DNA from 2 places in the Tenacibaculum xiamenense genome. Region 2 is predicted to be linked to the other one. Evidence: riboswitches for the same ligand, from Rfam matches in the RefSeq annotation. Region 2 holds a riboswitch; the other holds the start of a gene.
The links. A riboswitch is a leader RNA that binds a small molecule or an ion and turns the genes downstream of it on or off. The one in region 2 is predicted to bind S-adenosylmethionine.
Positions count from the first base shown of each region.

Region 1: another riboswitch for S-adenosylmethionine. It lies ahead of ACKTTV_RS18995 (O-acetylhomoserine aminocarboxypropyltransferase/cysteine synthase family protein); the one in region 2 lies ahead of ACKTTV_RS14810 (homocysteine S-methyltransferase family protein).

Region 1 is NZ_CAZEQU010000039.1:279,677-288,635, forward strand. Features, by position in the region: gene ACKTTV_RS18975 (glutamate-cysteine ligase family protein) at 1-480, shown strand, start outside; gene ACKTTV_RS18980 (hypothetical protein) at 481-1,779, shown strand; gene ACKTTV_RS18985 (hypothetical protein) at 1,855-2,316, opposite strand; gene ACKTTV_RS18990 (endonuclease/exonuclease/phosphatase family protein) at 2,696-3,673, shown strand; SAM riboswitch class I at 3,779-3,907, shown strand; gene ACKTTV_RS18995 (O-acetylhomoserine aminocarboxypropyltransferase/cysteine synthase family protein) at 4,037-5,329, shown strand; gene thrA (bifunctional aspartate kinase/homoserine dehydrogenase I) at 5,354-8,758, shown strand; gene ACKTTV_RS19005 (trans-sulfuration enzyme family protein) at 8,893-8,959, shown strand, end outside.
Region 2 is NZ_CAZEQU010000034.1:17,164-26,122, reverse strand. Features, by position in the region: gene ACKTTV_RS14840 (clostripain-related cysteine peptidase) at 1-269, opposite strand, end outside; gene ACKTTV_RS14835 (hypothetical protein) at 324-542, opposite strand; gene metF (methylenetetrahydrofolate reductase [NAD(P)H]) at 2,038-2,994, opposite strand; gene ACKTTV_RS14825 (hypothetical protein) at 3,015-3,263, opposite strand; gene metH (methionine synthase) at 3,268-5,946, opposite strand; gene ACKTTV_RS14815 (hypothetical protein) at 5,996-6,466, opposite strand; gene ACKTTV_RS14810 (homocysteine S-methyltransferase family protein) at 6,450-7,460, opposite strand; SAM riboswitch class I at 7,512-7,615, opposite strand; gene ACKTTV_RS14805 (DUF4393 domain-containing protein) at 8,748-8,959, shown strand, end outside.

The DNA.
Region 1 (8,959 bases), on a different contig from region 2:
TTGAATGGAGATATTATAAAAATAAAACCTGAAATTGAAGATGTTAACCAGATGTTTTCTTGCACTTGGTTTAATACTAGGTTAGTCCCCAAACATGGAACTATTGAAAGTAGAATGTGCTGTCAGCAACCTCCTTCTGAAACCTTATCAACGACTGCCCTTACTTTAGGTTTAATTGAAAATTTAGAAGTAGCTAAAAGTTTTGAAAGGCGATATCCTTTAAGTTTTTGGAAGGAGTTACGAGTAAATGCTATTAAAAATTCAATGCGCATTTTTATTGGACGCATAAGCATCGTTCCTTTAATAAAAGAATTGCTAGATATAGCTAAAGACGGTTTGTTAAAGAGAAATATGAATGAAGAACGGTTTTTAACTCCTCTATATCATAGACTTGAAAAACGAGAATCACCAGCTGATATTGCCATTGAAATTTTTGAAGAACAAGGAATCGATGCTTTCCTAAAAGAGTTGTCTTTCTAAATGAATAAATTAAACATGATTAAAACAAGTATAGACAATAAGTTTCCTTGTAAGAATATTGATATTCATGAATTTGTGAAATTAGAAAGGATCCCTGAAAAAACTTATGAAAGAATATTAAATTATTTCGAATCAAAGTATCATTTCAAAAATGGAGAAAAGATGCAACTAGGGAACTATTATGTAAAACTAGATAAAAGATTTTCAGATAGTTTTGTAGCATTTATAAAGGAAGTTCTTAAAGGTAAATACGAGAATATTTCTTCTATTGAGGGATTTAAACCATCAATAGAAACTCTTATTGATATTGAAGCAAAAGGAGACTTTACTTTTGGGAGTTTTGATATGGCCGTAACAGAAAAAGGATTGCAAAATATAGAGTTTCAAGCGGTAGCTACCTATCCAATAAGTGCAGCTAAAATGAATACAATGGTACTAAACTCTATATCAGATTCTAATGCATTTGTTTTCGCTGAAAATATGAATACCAATTGGGATGATTTTATAAAATTCTATAACAAAATATTTCAGGTAGAGGGAAGTCAAGAGGTAGTATTAGTTGATAGAGAAATTGACAAGCAAAAAACGAAGTTTGAGTTTTTTGCGACCCAAAAAGAATTGAATGTTCCTGTAAAAATAGTCGACATAAAAGAAATTTTGGAGAATAACGATTCTCTTTATTACAAAAACAGAAATGACTTTGTAAAAATAAAAGCTCTTTATAATAGGGTGTTAATTACGGAAGCTCTTTACAAGGATAATTATCCGGAAGATTCAGATAGTTGGAAATTTAGATTTGATAAAAAATATAATGATCTGAAATACCTTAATCATCCTATAAAGCAATTTGAAATCTCTAAGAGGTTGTGCCCTTATATAGAACATGAGTATAATCCTAATTGCTATGAGTTGTCAAATACTAAGCACCTTTTCAAACAGAATGATTTACACTATAAAGATTTCGTTTGGAAGCACAAATGGGGAGCAGCAGGAAATGATTTAATTCTGGAGCCTAACGAGGAGATATTAGAAAGTTTAGAAGAGAAAATATCCAATTATATTGCCCAGGAGAAGATTAAGTATAAAGTTTTTACAACTGATGATCAACTTGATAAAATAGTTGAATTAAGGTTTATGACAGCCGCTTATGGAGAGGAGTTAATTATTGTTCCTATGGCAAGAATAGGTTATGTTGAGAAAACAGATGAAGGAACTCTTAATTATAGAATTCACTTTTCCGATAATAATAAGAAAGGCTATGGTTTTAGCCCAGTTGTTTTATATGATAATATCAACTAGACAAAGCAAAAAAGCTCGGTTTTAAAACCGAGCTTTTACAAAACTAATCCGAGGCTATGAATTCCTCATCTACTACTATTTATCGTCATCATGCTCCATCTTCCTACGCTTTTTACCTTTTTTGTGCATTTTCTTTTTCATTTTATGCATTTTACGATCAGCCATTTTTTCAAATCTATCATACTGTTGAGCGTTTAAAATGCGTTTCATTTCAGCTTTGAAAGCAATTTGTTTATCCAATCTTGCATTCATCATCTTATATCTTTCTTCAGAAGAGGGTTTCTGTTTATTTTTTTTCATTTCTTTCCTCTTCGCTCTCATTGCCTTTCTATCTGCTATTTGTTCGGCTAAAAAAGGTTTTATTTTCTCTTGTTGTGAAGTTGTTAAATCAAGCTTTAATGTCATTTTTTTTACCGCTAGTTCGGTTTGTTGATCAACAGTTAAAGTTTCTTCAAATTTTTCCTTTTTATGTTCCTGAGCTATGATGGCTGAATTGAAACCGAAAGCCACTACTAAAATTGCTACTATTTTTTTCATCTGTAATACGTTATAAATTATAAATACTTTTTTGTTGGGTAATTTTTATTTTTTCCCTAAAAAAGACTTTGTCTTCATCAAATAATTCCTGTTAACAATAAATTACTTTAAATTCTCAAAAGAGAAATTTGTTGTAATCTTTTAAATTTAATTACACTACTTTGACATTGCTAAATCAAAAAGGTTTAAATTTGAAATTAATATTAACATTTTTTTAAGGTCTAGCTAAAAATGTTATGCTCTGATAATTCAGTATTTATGGGGATGAAGGAGTACGAAATACGCCATGGGAAGTTTTAATATTTAAAATAACTCTTGACGAATTACATTTGATAATTGAAAAATTTCAGATGAAAACTAAACCAAAATTTATTTCGTAATGAAGCAATTTTTTAAAGTTCTAATTAAACTAATAATTGTATTATTTGTGGGAGTGTTGGCTTTTTTCTTTTGGGCATCTTCGCCAACATTAGATAAATCCAGTTATGCTCAGCTGTCAAAGAACAAATACGCAGTATCTATCGATAACGATTCAATTTATAGCATTGTAACGTATAATATTGGGTATTTAAGTGGTATGACCAATAACAGAGCTGTATCCAAACCAAAAGAGTTATTCGATAAAAATTTAGAAAAAGTACTAACAGAAATAAAGAAGGTAAATCCTGATATTATTGCTTTTCAGGAAATTGACTATGATGCTTCTCGCTCGTACAATATTGATCAGGAAGAAGAAATTTTAAAGCTAGGCTATCCATATTCAGCAAAAGGAATCAACTGGGATGAAAACTACCTTCCCTTTCCATATTGGCCACCAAATATGCATTTCGGAAAAGTAATTTCGGGGCAATCGATAATTAGTAAATATCCTTTAAAAGATTACGAAAGGATTGTTTTGGAGAGAGTTTCAAATAATCCATTTTATAGGGAAGCATTTTATTTGGATAGGCTTTTGCAAATTGTGAAAGTAGTTATTGAAGGGAAAGAAATTGTTGTGTTGAACGTTCATTTAGAGGCATTTGATAAAGAAACCAGAATAAAGCAATTAGAGAAGGTTGTTAGAATTTTTAAGCACTATGCAGAAACAAATCCAACTATTTTATTGGGAGACTTTAATAGTGATCCAACCTATGAAGATGCTGCTATCAAGAAAATATTTGACTTGCCTAATATTGGGAATGCAGCTTATTCTGAATCGAGCTATGACTTAACATTTGACTCTGAAAAACCTTATGAAAGGTTAGACTATATTTTTTACACAAAAAATACAATTAGGTATGAAAAAGGAAGTGTGTTGAAAAGTTTTGGTCAAGCCTCTGATCATCTGCCTGTTGAAATGCAATTTAAGTTGAAGTAAGAACTTTCAGAAATCCTTTTCGAGAAAAAAACATAAAAAATGTTTGGATATTAAAACTTATTTTTAAAATATTTGCACTCGGAAAAGTTCAAAGACTTATTGACGATGTTATCAAGAAAGGTGGAGGGATTAGACCCGATGAAACCTTAGCAACCCTTTGCTCTATGCAAAGAAGGTGCTAAATTCTACCTAAATATTGCTTTTAACCACAAAGTAAAATAGGATAGATAACCCATGAGAAGATTCAAAATCTTATAAGAATCTCTTAAAATTTCTTAATAACATTTTTCTAGTAAGCAACATCTAAAAAGAGATGTGTTTTGACTTTTGGTTTAATTTAATATTAACTCAAAAACAAGAAAAATGAGTACACAAAAATTCGCAACAAACGCGTTGCACGCAGGACATGATGTAAAACAAACGGGAGGAACTAGAGCAGTGCCTATTTATCAAACAACCTCTTATGTATTTAATGATTCAGATCATGCCGCAAATTTATTTTCATTAAAAGAACTAGGGTTTATTTACACAAGATTAAATAATCCAACTAATCAAATATTACAAGAGCGTTTAGCGGCTTTAGAAGGAGGTATTGGAGCGGTAGTTTTTGCTTCAGGAACGGCTGCTATTTCAACAGGTTTATTAACCTTATTAAAAGCTGGAGATCATATCGTTGCTTCAAGTAGTTTGTATGGAGGTACTTATAATTTATTAAAAGTAACATTACCAAGGTTAGGAATTACAACAACTTTTGTTGATGCTTCGGATCCTGAAAATTTTGGAAAGGCAGTTCAAGAGAATACTAGAGCATTTTTTGTTGAATCTTTAGGGAATCCAAAATTAGATGTGCTTGATTTAAAAGGCATTTCAGCTCATGCAAAGAAAGCACAAGTACCATTTATTGTTGATAATACAGTTGCAACACCAGCATTATTAAATCCAATTGAACACGGAGCAAATATTGTGATTCATTCCTTAACAAAATATATTGGAGGTCAAGGAAATTCTTTAGGAGGTGTAATTGTAGACGCGGGAACTTTTGACTGGTCAAATGGTAAATTCCCTGAGTTTACAGAGCCTTCTGCAGGATATCACGGATTAGTATATCACGAAGCATTAGGAGCCGCATCATATACATTTAAGTTAATCTTAGAAGGATTACGTGATTTCGGAGGAGCCTTAAGTCCTACAAACGCATTCCAAATAATACAGGGGTTAGAAACTTTAGAAGTAAGAATAAAAAAGCATAGTGAAAACGCTTTAGCCTTAGCCAAGTGGTTAGAAGAACAGGAAGAGGTAGCTTGGGTAAATTACCCAGGGTTGGAAAGTAGTAAATACAAATCTTTAGCCGATGAATATTTACCAAAAGGTCAAAGTGGAATTGTTACCTTTGGAGCAAAAGGAGGTTACGAAGCAGCAAAAACTATTGCAGATTCTACACAGCTATTTTCATTATTAGCCAATATTGGAGATACAAAATCTTTAATTATTCACCCAGCAAGTACAACGCATCAACAATTAGCCGATGATGAACAGGAAAGTACTGGAGTTACAAAAGACTTAATACGTTTATCTGTTGGAATTGAGAATGTTGAAGATTTAAAAACAGACCTTAAAGAAGCATTTGCTAAAATATCTGAAGAAACATTAGCGTAACAAATTGTTTTCTAAATACAATCAATGAGTTTAAACAAAAATTTAAATCACGTAACAATTGAAAGTTACGTTACAGAAAGTGGTGCCCAGTTCAGTAATTTACCATTAAGTTATCAGTTGTTTGGTGAAGCACTGGGTACTGCACCTGTAATTTTAATAAATCATGCATTAACTGGAAATAGCGATGTTGCTGGAGAAGATGGTTGGTGGAAAGATTTAATAGGAGAAAATAAAGTAATTGATACAAATGAGTACACCATACTTTGTTTTAATATTCCTGGAAATGGTTATGATGATTTTTTAATTGATGATTATAAAAGTTTTATAGCAAGAGATATTGCAAGGATTTTTTTGTTAGGGTTAGAAAAACTTAAAATTGAAAAGTTATTTGCCCTTATAGGAGGATCATTAGGAGGAGGAATTGCCTGGGAAATGGTAGTCATACAACCAAAAATAACTGAGCACTTAATTCCTGTTGCTACGGATTGGAAATCGACTGATTGGTTAATAGCCAATTGTCAAATTCAAGAATTGTTTTTAACCAATTCAAACAATCCAGTGCATGATGCACGAATTCATGCCATGTTGTGCTACAGAACGCCAGAATCTTTTAAGAAGCGTTTTCAACGAACTAAAAATGAAGAATTACAAATTTTTAATGTTGAAAGTTGGTTATTGCATCATGGAAAAAAGTTACAGGAACGCTATCAGTTAGCTTCCTATAAACTCATGAATCAATTGTTAAAAACCATTGATGTAACAAAAGGTAGAGAAGGACTGAATGTATTAGAAACGATAGAAGCCGATATTCATATCGTTGGAGTAGATTCTGATTTATTTTTTACTGCCGAAGAAAACAGAGAAACACAAAAAGAATTAGCAGCAGTGCATCCAAATGTAACTTATGATGAAATTAATTCAGATCATGGACATGATGCATTTCTAATCGAATACGAACAACTAAAAAAGATTGTTGAACCTATATTCAATAAAAATAGTACGAATAAAAAAATGAAGGTTTTAAAGTTTGGAGGAAAGTCATTATCGAATGATGGAATCCATGATGTAGTGTCTATTATAGAACAAAAAGTTAACGAAGGAGAGAATATAGCAGTGGTAGTTTCTGCAAGAGGAAATGCAACGGATACTCTAGAAAGTATTTTAGAGAAAGCTGCTGAAAATGAAGCATATACTGAGCAGCTTGAAGCCTTTAAAAGAGAGCAAACATTGGTAACTCCATTGATTGACTTCTCTAAAGAGTTTGATCGTTTAGAAAGATTATTCGAAGGTGTAAGTTTGTTGGGCGACTATAGCTCGAAAATTAAAGATGAGGTTTTAGCACAAGGAGAATTGTTGTCTATTAAAACCGTTTCTGAGTTATTAGAGCAAAAGGGAATCAATGCGAATCCAACAGATGCCAGAGTGTTACTAAAGACAGATGAGAACTTTGGAAATGCACAACCGATTAACGAAGTATCAAAAGAAAAGGTAACCAAGTATTTTGAAGCGCATAATGGAAATACCGTTAATGTTGTTACTGGTTTTATCGCATCAACTTTAAATGATGAAACAACAACTTTAGGGAGAAACGGAAGTAACTATACAGCCTCTTTATTAGCGAATTACTTAAATGCGGGAGAATTACAGAATTATACGCACGTTGACGGAATATTTACTGCGAATCCTGATTTAGTAGCAGATGCAAAGAAAATTGAAGAATTATCATTTTCTGAAGCGAATGAGTTAGCCAATTTCGGAGCGAATATTTTACACGCAAAAACAATCATTCCTTTATTAGAAAAAAATATCAATTTAAGAATTCTAAATACATTCAAACCGAATGATAAAGGAACGTTGATTACCTCAAAATCTAGTCAAAAAGGAATCAAGTCGTTATCAATTTTGGATAATGTTGCTCTATTAAATTTCGAAGGAAGAGGATTGTTAGGAAAGGTTGGAGTAGATGCTCGAATCTTTAGAGCTTTGAGTAATCAGGATATTAGTGTAAGTATTATCTCACAAGGTTCTTCTGAAAGAGGAATTGGATTGGTCGTAGATAAAGAAAATGCCGAAAATGCTGTAAAAGCTTTAGAGGTAGAGTTTGAAAATGACTTTTATACGAAAGATGTAAATAAAATCTCTATTCTTGATGACGTTTCTGTAATTTCAATTGTAGGTCAAGATTTAAGTGAGTTCCACCACCCATATAACGCCTTAATTAAAAACCAAATAGTACCGTTACTTTTTAACAATACAATTACAGGTAAAAATGTAAGTTTAATTGTAAAGAAGAGTCAACTTCATAAGGCTTTAAACGTAATTCACGGACAAGTTTTTGGAGTAGCTAAAAAGATTAACATTGCAGTATTTGGGAAAGGTTTAGTTGGAGGAACACTTATTGATCAGATTTTAGACAGTGCTAAAAATATCTTAGAAAGAAAGAAAATACAATTAAATGTATTTGCTATTGCAAATTCAAAGCAAGTATTGTTGTCTACAACTGGAGCAAATGGAGAATGGAGATCAGCACTAGATGCGAGTGAAAAGAACGATACCATTGTTCAGAGTGTGATTGATTATGCAAAAGAGCATCATTTAGAAAACTTAATCGCAGTTGATAATACAGCTAGTTTAGATTTTACAAAGAATTATATTCCTTTAGTAGAGGCAGGTTTCGATTTAGTTTCTTCCAATAAAATAGCCAATACCGTTTCTTATGATTTTTACAAAGAGCTGCGTAAAACATTAGATGCAAATAGCAAGAGTTATTTATATGAGACAAATGTTGGGGCTGGTCTTCCATTAATTGATACTATAAAATTATTACACGATTCAGGTGAAAATATTACTAGAATTAGAGGTGTATTCTCTGGATCATTAAGTTATATATTCAATAGGTTTTCTGCGGATGAGGTTCCGTTTTCAACGGTACTTCAAGAAGCAATTGATAAAGGATTTACTGAGCCAGACCCACGTGAAGACCTTTGTGGAAATGATGTAGCTCGAAAATTATTGATTTTAGCTCGTGAGTTAGATTTAGAAAATGAATTTGAAGATATCAAGATTGAAAACCTTATTCCAGAAGCATATAGAGATATTACTGCGGATGAATTTTTATCAGACTTGACTAAGTTGAATCCATTCTTCCAAGAGGCAAAAGAGAAGCAAGAAGAAGGTCATGTTTTAAGATATATTGGAGATTTACATGGAGATTTGCAACAAACAAAAGGTCAGTTAGATGTAAAATTAGTATCTGTTCCTCAAAACTCACCACTAGGAAGTTTAAAAGGTTCTGATGCAATTTTTGAAATTTACACAGAATCTTATGGAGAACAACCAATTGTTATCCAAGGTGCAGGAGCAGGAGCACAGGTAACAGCGAGAGGAGTTTTTGGAGATATTTTACGACTGGCCAAGAGCGGTAATTAAGACCTAATGATAAACGACAATCGAAATTATAAATAAAATAATGTTTAAACTTTTACTGAATTCAGTAAAAGTTTAAACGCGTTTATAAACAAGCTTATAAAGACTAATACGATACAAAAAACCTAAAAAATAAGATGAGCAAAAATTTTGAAACAAAAGCAATACGAACTCAGACAGAAAGAACCCAGTTCTCTGAGCATT
Region 2 (8,959 bases):
CCTCCCCATTCAATAAAACTCTTTAAAGCTCTATAATCTCCTGTATTTTTTTCTTCAACAAAAAAAACTTTAACTCCTTTAGAGTCTACTATGTATCTTTTAGTTTTTCTTCTTGCTTTTTCCTTAGATATATAGGTTTTGTAGCGATCAATCTCTATAAAAATTCGGTAACCACTCCCTACTTCAGAACGCAAAACTCCATTTAACTCTTCTTCGCTTTCTAAATCTAAATTATTATCTCCTGCTATAAAAAGAAATAAATTCGTCATACCCCTTTACATTAATTAAAAAAAGTCTCAAGTGTATACCCGAGACTTTCTTCATTAGTTTCTCTGATCAACGTAAGTTGCATATGCTTCCCCTGCCACCTTTGAAATTTCAGCAATTCCATCATTAAACTGATCCCATGCCTTTCCAGCAAGCTTTGTTAAATCTACGTCCACCCCTTTTTCTTTCGGGATATGGCTTTCAAGTTTACTAAATGCTTCTTCAATTTTTGCATGCAACTCATCTTTTAGATTGTATAAATCATTTGCTTTCATAATAAAAAAATTAATGTTAATCCCTTGCATATTATAACAATACACGTGATGTTAAAATCCCTAGAAATAGGTATTCTTCAAAAAGGCAAATTCAAGTGAAACCGAAAACAGCTATCAAAGAATCCCTCACCCCCATACTTATACACCATAGGTAATCACCACTTAACCACCACATAATAAACAAACTAACTACCAACCACATAATCAATTTTCTTCCATCTTTTTTCACTAAACCCCAAATGAAAGGATTTTAATTCAACAAGAAGTGAGCTACATGAAATGGAAAAATTGCTATGGATGCTACATTCAATTAGCTAATAAAAGCTCTATACATTCAAGAATAAGATAAATTAGTCATACTTCGTTCTTACTTCAAAAGTAAAAAGTGAAGAAATCTTATAAGTCTTCTCGATTTTTTTATACCCCAAAAACAACTAAAAAAACAAAAAACACTATTGTCTAATTTGAACAACACCCCTTTCACAGCAAACGCACTACACTACAATTTCGACGCGTAATCGTATATATCTTTGCTGTGTAATTAAGAGATATTCCCCTTAAATAAATAGCTACTACTAAGCTATCAAAACAACAAAATTTTCTCCCCCTTGAAAATTCCCCCCACGTTTTGGTAGCTTTTTTATTTTTAATAATTAACTAATCTTTTCAATTAAAACAAATCCCCACGTTTACTGGCGCACCTGTTCTATATAGAATTGTATCTACATTTTTCTATAAAGTTCATTTTGCGAAAAATTAATCCAAATTTATTAGTGCTAAGATTTCTTCTTTCAAACAGAAAGTAGCTAAATCTTTACACCTTTGTTCAGCTATTTGAATTTCACCCAGTGAATTCAAAAATGTATTATTTCTGTTGAGGCAAATAATAGGGATTAATTTATTTAAAAAAGTTTTTTCTCATTTTTACCCAATTTTAGACAGAAAATGTCTAAAATAAGACAACTTATGTCTATTTTCAAACACTACTTCTGTCACTGCAAAAACACTACATTACCCATACAACTGGAAAGATTAGATACATTTGTAGTGTAATTGAAAATTATTTCCCCTTAATAGTTAAGCAATTCGCAAGCTATCAAAACGATTTTCCCTCATTAAATTTCCCTCTGTTTTTGATAGCTTTCTTTTTTTTATAAAATCCAGCTATATTTATTTCCAATCAGAATAAGAGAAAAGATTTCTCATTTCAGTCGAAATATGAAGTAGTATATATTCAATACGACATAAACATTATTTCGAAAAAGTGAAACGACTCAGAGATTTTTACTTGAATAACGTTTAATATTATAATCTTTAAGTTTCTTCTCACAACCATAAGAATTCTTGAGCTTTTGTTTTGTGTTAAGCGGAATAATTAACTCCACAAAAAAACCTCCTAATGATTACTCATTAAAAGGTTTCTAAATATATAACTATTGACAATAAACTTCTGGTTACAAAGTTCATTGGAACTAAATTTACAACCGCGTAGTGGTTAAAAAATCTCCTTTGCTATTGCTTTAATATTACTCGACTTACCCATTGAATAATAATGCAATACAGGAACTCCTCCTTCAATAAGCTCTTTACTTTGTTGAATAGCCCACTCTATACCTACCTGCCTTACTTCTTTATTGCTTTTACATGCTTCCACAGCCTCTACTAACTCTTCAGGTAAATCTAATCTAAAAATTTGAGGTAAGATTTGTAAGTGCCTTTTAACTGCGATAGGTTTGATCCCTGGAATAATAGGTACATCAATACCAATCTCTCTTGCTTTTTTTACGAACTCAAAATATTTTTTATTATCAAAAAACATCTGAGTAACTACATAATCTGCACCAGCATCCACTTTTTCTTTCAACCTCTTTAAATCATTTGTTAAACTTGGTGATTCAAAATGCTTTTCAGGATATCCAGCAACCCCTATACAAAAATCAGCTTTATAAGGTGTTTCAATAATTTCATGCAGATACTTCCCTTGGTTTAAATCGCAAATTTGCTTTACCAAATCTGACGCATAGTTATTCCCCCCTTCGGAAGGTTTAAAATACTGTTGATCTTTTCGAGCATCACCTCGAAGTGCCATTACATTATCCAATCCTAAATAATGGCAATCTACCAAAACGTACTCTGTTTCCTCTTTTGTAAACCCTCCACACAAAACATGAGGAATTGCATCTACATCGTATTTATACTTTAAAGAAGCACAAATACCCACCGTTCCTGGACGCATTCGGGTTACTTTTTTCTCTAACAATCCATTTTCCTTCGGAAGATATACATATTCTTCACGTGATGTTGTTACATCAATAAATGGAGGTTTAAACTCCATTAATGGATCTATATTATTATAAAGTTCCTGAATGTTTTGACCTTTTTGAGGAGGTACAATTTCAAATGAAAATAAGGTTTTTCCTTTTGCGTTTTTTAAGTGTTCTGTTACTTTCATATGGCTCTCTATCTAAAGAGTTATTCTTTTAGTAGTTTGTTTTTTACTGTTTCAAAATCTTCTTTATACTCCCAGTAAATCCATCTGCCATCAACATAATCACTTAAAATATACTTCTCACTAATGGATTTAATTCTTGATATAGCTACTACTTTTTTCGAAAAGTTTTCTACCTCAACATCTTCAATTACCTCTTCATTATGTTCGTTATACCCGTGTACTATTTTATGACTTCCAAGAGTTAATTCTATAAATTCTGTTTTACTCATAATTTTAATTGTCCACTATTGTCGGATGCAACCATTTTCTTGCTTTTTCCAATGTTATATTTTTTCGTTCAGCAAAGTCTCTAACTTGGTCATCAGTTATTTTACCCAATCCGAAATACATTGCTTCCTCGTTAGCAAAATAGTAACCAGAAACAGCTGCTGCCGGCCACATTGCTAAACTCTCCGTTAAGGTTACTCCTATATTTTCTTCAACTTGTAACAGTTCCCAAATCGTTTCTTTTTCTAAATGATCTGGGCATGAAGGATACCCAGGAGCCGGACGAATACCTTTATATACTTCCTTAATTAATTCGTCATTTGATAGGTCTTCTGCCTCAGCATATCCCCAATGTTTTGTTCTTACTCTATGATGTAAATATTCAGCAAATGCTTCAGCAAAACGATCGGCAATAGCCTGCGCCATAATTGCATTATAATCATCATGATTGTCTTTATAACCTTGCGCTAATTCATCTGCACCAAAAATGGCTGTACAAAATGCTCCAACATAATCTTGCTTTCCAGATTCTTTAGGAGCAATAAAGTCGGCCAGTGCAAAACTTGGCTTCCCTTCTCTTTTCTTTAATTGCTGACGTAATGTTCTGAATATTCCAATTTGACCTCCTTTCTTTTCAACAGAAATATCATCATCATTGATTGTATTCGCTTCAAAAATTCCGAAAACAGCCTTCGGTTTCAAAGATTGCTTCTCTATAATTTCTTGCAACATTTTTTGTGCATCTTCATACAAACTTGTTGCCTGCTCTCCTACGACTTTGTCTTCTAAAATTTTAGGAAATCTTCCATGTAAATCCCATGAACGGAAAAATGGACTCCAATCAAAAAATGGAATTAGTTCTTTTAAGCTAATTTGCTCTAACTTTTGAACTCCGAGTTCTTTTGGTTTCGAAATATTCACCGAATCCCAATCGATTTTAAACTTACGTTCGCGAGCTTCTTCTATAGAAATGTAATGCTTTTCTTTTCCTCGTTTTAAAAACTTATTTCGAAACTCTTCATAATCATGTTTTAACTTCGCAACATATTCATTTCGAGTTTTTTTATTCAATAAATCCCCAACCACGGTTACAGCTCTTGACGCATCATTTACATGAACTACCGCATTTTTATATTGTGTATCAATTTTAACAGCCGTATGTGCTTTCGAAGTTGTTGCACCTCCAATTAACAATGGAATTTCAAAATTTTGACGTTCCATTTCTTTAGCTAAATACACCATTTCATCAAGAGATGGCGTAATTAATCCACTTAATCCAATGGCATCAACATTTTCTGCTTTTGCTGTTTCAATAATCTTTTCTGGCGGTACCATTACACCTAAGTCTACAATTTCATAATTGTTACAACCCAAAACGACACTCACAATATTTTTACCAATATCATGGACGTCACCTTTAACGGTAGCCATTAATATTTTTCCAAGAGCTTTTTGCTCTTCACTTTTTTCAGCTTCAATGTACGGATTCAAATAGGCAACTGCTTTTTTCATTACACGAGCCGATTTTACTACCTGTGGTAAGAACATTTTTCCTTCTCCAAAAAGATCTCCAACAACGTTCATTCCAGCCATTAAGTGCCCTTCAATTACCTGAAGTGGTCTTTCAACACTTAATCGAGCCTCTTCTGCATCTTCTTCAATAAAAGCATCAATACCTTTTACTAATGAATGCGTAATTCGATCTTGTAACGGCAATGTTCTCCACTCTAAAGCTTTACCATCATCTTCTTTTTTCTTTCCTTTTACAGTTTCAGCAAAATCAAGTAAGCGCTCGGTAGCATCATCTCTCCTATCGAGAATTACATCTTCAATATGTTCTAATAAATCCTTCGGAATGTCATCGTAAACCTCCAGCATCGCAGGATTTACAATTCCCATATTCATTCCAGCTTTAATGGCATAATACAAGAATACCGAGTGCATCGCTTCACGAACTGTATTATTCCCTCTAAATGAAAAAGAAACATTACTAACCCCTCCACTTACACTGGCATGTGGTAAATTTTCACGAACCCAACGTGTAGCTTCAATAAAGTCAATTGCATTCTTTCGATGTTCTTCCATTCCAGTAGCTACTGGGAAAATGTTCAAATCGAAAATAATATCTTCCGGAGGAAAGTTTACCTTATCTACTAAAACTCTGTAAGACCTTTCAGCAATTTCAATACGACGCTCATACGTATCTGCCTGACCAACTTCATCAAAAGCCATTACGATTACCGCAGCACCGTATCGTTTAATTTGAGTTGCTTCCCAAATAAACTTTTCTTCTCCTTCCTTTAAAGAAATAGAGTTTACAACTGATTTTCCTTGAACTACTTGTAATCCCGCTTCAATAATTTCCCATTTCGAACTATCAATCATAATAGGTACACGAGCAATATCAGGTTCAGAGGCAATTAGATTTAAAAAACGAACCATGGCTTGTTTTCCATCAATCAAACCATCATCCATGTTTATATCAATAATCTGAGCACCTCCATCAACTTGATGTCTTGCTATAGCCAAGGCTTCGTCAAATTTCTCTTCTTTTACTAGCCTAAGAAACTTACGAGAACCTGCTACGTTGGTTCGTTCTCCTACATTAATAAAATTGCTTTCAGGAGTAATAATTAAGGGTTCTAATCCTGATAAACGCATGTATTTACTTTCTGCTTTACTCATTATGAAACGGTGTACAACTGCTGTTAACCAAAGCTAACAGCAGTATTTTTTATTTTACTCTAATATATTTTTCTATGATATCTCTATTGATACCAGCATCCTTTACCTCTTCTTTTCCAAATTGGATAAGGGTATCACCCACTATTTTTACTTTAAATGGAAATTCGTGGTTTCTGATAGCTTCAACACCTACGTATTCTAATTTTTCAACATAATCATCACCATTCAGTGTGTAGCTACCACCACCTCCGTAAAATCCGTCAGCAGTTCCTTTGTTTTGGTTAAAAAATGCAAAGTGACTCTTGTTTATGATTTTAATAAAATCAGTTTTGGACAAGTCCTTTACCTGAACAGAATCCTTTTCTTTAATTTCTCCGTATACCAACTTCCATGTTCCTTCCACTTTTAATGTGTTTTCAGTTTCTGATTTCACTTCTTCGGCTGCGGTTGTCTGGTTACTGTTTTTTTGACAAGACATTGCCAGGAGTATCATACATACTCCGCTAATCATTTTGTTCATCTGTAGGTAGTTTTCTTGGTTTATATTTGGCGGCAACAGTAGCGATTGCCTGTATATGTTCAGGTGTTGTTCCGCAACACCCTCCGATAATATTGATTAAATTCTTTTTTAAATACTCCTCAATTTGATTTGCAGTTTCGTCTGGTGTTTCATCATATTCACCAAAAGCATTTGGTAATCCTGCATTTGGATGTGCAGAAACGGCAAATTCAGTTTTAGGAGCAATAGCTTCTAAGTGTGGTTGTAGTAAATTGGCTCCTAAGGCACAGTTAAATCCAACTGATAACAAAGGAATATGCGAAATAGAAATTAAAAATGCTTCAGCGGTTTGTCCTGACAAGGTTCTTCCAGAGGCATCTGTAATGGTTCCTGAAACCATCACTGGGATTTCTATATTTCGTTCTTCTTTAATTTCTTCAATTGCAAACAAAGCTGCTTTGGCATTTAAGGTATCAAAAACAGTTTCTACCAATAACAAATCAGAGCCTCCATCTAACAAAGCTTCTGCTTGTTGTTTGTAAGCAATACGTAATTCATCAAAAGTTACAGCTCTATAGCCAGGATCATTTACGTCTGGAGACATACTTGCTGTTCTGTTTGTAGGACCAATAGATCCAGCAACAAACCTAGGTTTATGCGGCTCTTTAGCTGTAAACTCATCTGCTGCTTCTTTGGCTAGTTTTGCCGATTCAAAATTTAGTTCATATACTAAATCCTCCATCTGATAGTCTGCCATCGCAATAGTAGTACCCGAGAACGTATTTGTTTCAACAATATCAGCTCCAGCAGCAAAGTATTGTCGATGTACATCTTTTACGGCTTCAGGTTGTGTGATAGATAATAAATCGTTATTCCCTTTTAAAGGAATTGGATAGTCTTTAAAGCGCTCTCCACGAAAATCTTCTTCAGTAAATTTATAGCGTTGTAACATGGTTCCCATGGCTCCATCTAGCACTAAAATTCTTTCTTGTATTTCTTTAAAAATGTTTGACATTCCTGATTTGTTAAGGTGTGTGTTATCAGGAAAAGAGAAAAGTATTTCTTTTCGTTATCTCTCTGTTCTAACAGTAGAATGTAGCACCTTCTTTGATTTTCAAAGGGTTGCCAAGGTTTCAACGGATCTATTCCCTCCACCTTTCTTGATAACACAAGTTAAGTTTATGAACTCGGGTGCAAATAAACGAATTATTTTTTATATAAAGCCATATTTTTAAAGGAGTTTTAAATTTTTAAATGTTGAATTCTTAGTGTTAAATTCTAAATTCTAAATTTTAAGTTTCTATTCGTTAATTTTAAATTTTGATTGTTAAGTTTTTAGCGTGTTGATTTCTCAACAGTTACACTCCTCGAAAGGAATCAATTATTATTTCGAGTGAAATTTTGTATCGAGAAGTCTTTAATAATAAGAATCTTTAATTCGTTCTCGATACCATTTTTAATCTACCCTTCAATCTATTAAAATCACTTGAACTGACAGTGTTTTTTTTTAATATTGAATTCTATTCTTTATAATTTTGACCAAAGAGAAAAATCTAAATAATCAAATAAGTATAAAAAAGAGGCTAGATTTCTCAGTCATACCCTCCTTCGAAATGACTCTCTGTTGTCACTTCGAGTGGAATTTCATGTAGTAAAACGAAATGAAATTTTGTGTCGAGAAGTCTTTCATAAACTATACTTACAACTAGTTCTCGATACCATTTTAATCTACTCTTCAATGGATTAAAATCACTTGAACTGACAATACTATTTAGAATATTGTTTATAGAATAGTATTTTGTTTGTTTTGAGATTAAATAGTTGGTGGTTTAATACAATTAATTGTAAAAAAAATTATCAAATCATTATAAAATTTAAACTAAAAATTGAACAATAGTAGCCGATAATTAAACATTTAAAGAACGAGCATTCAGAATCTGTAATTATCATTAAAGGGAATTGCAATACGCTCATGCACTAAAATCGGACACTTATTATTAAAAAAGTTACGACTACGGGAAACCGTAAGAGGCTTTAAATTCTTTTTTTTATGTTCGCAAAGTAAAGAGAAAGCACAACTAAAAAATTAACTATATACTACGAATTTAGGTCTCCATTATTTAACTGTAACACTCAAAAACCTCTTTTCTTAATATAACAATCTTACTTTTTAGCAAAGCTTTTTAAACAAAAAACTAAATGGATAACAAAACCTAAAAGGTCCAGTTATCAGGGGATATAACCTGAATAAAAATTATATTTATCGAGGTATAACTAGTTGTAGAGTATTTAAAAACAGAAAATGGAAAATAATTCTGACGAGAATAAAGAAACAAATGTAAAGGCAACCATAGATGCCGTTGCAGGATTAGCGAAAGCTATACCTATCTACGATGATGCGGTTCAACCTGCAGCAAAAGAAGTAGGAAAAGCTCTAGGAACTGTTGCAAAAACAGTGAATATTGCTTTAGCACCTATCAAAGTCCTAGTTTGGGGATATGAGCAAATTGAGAA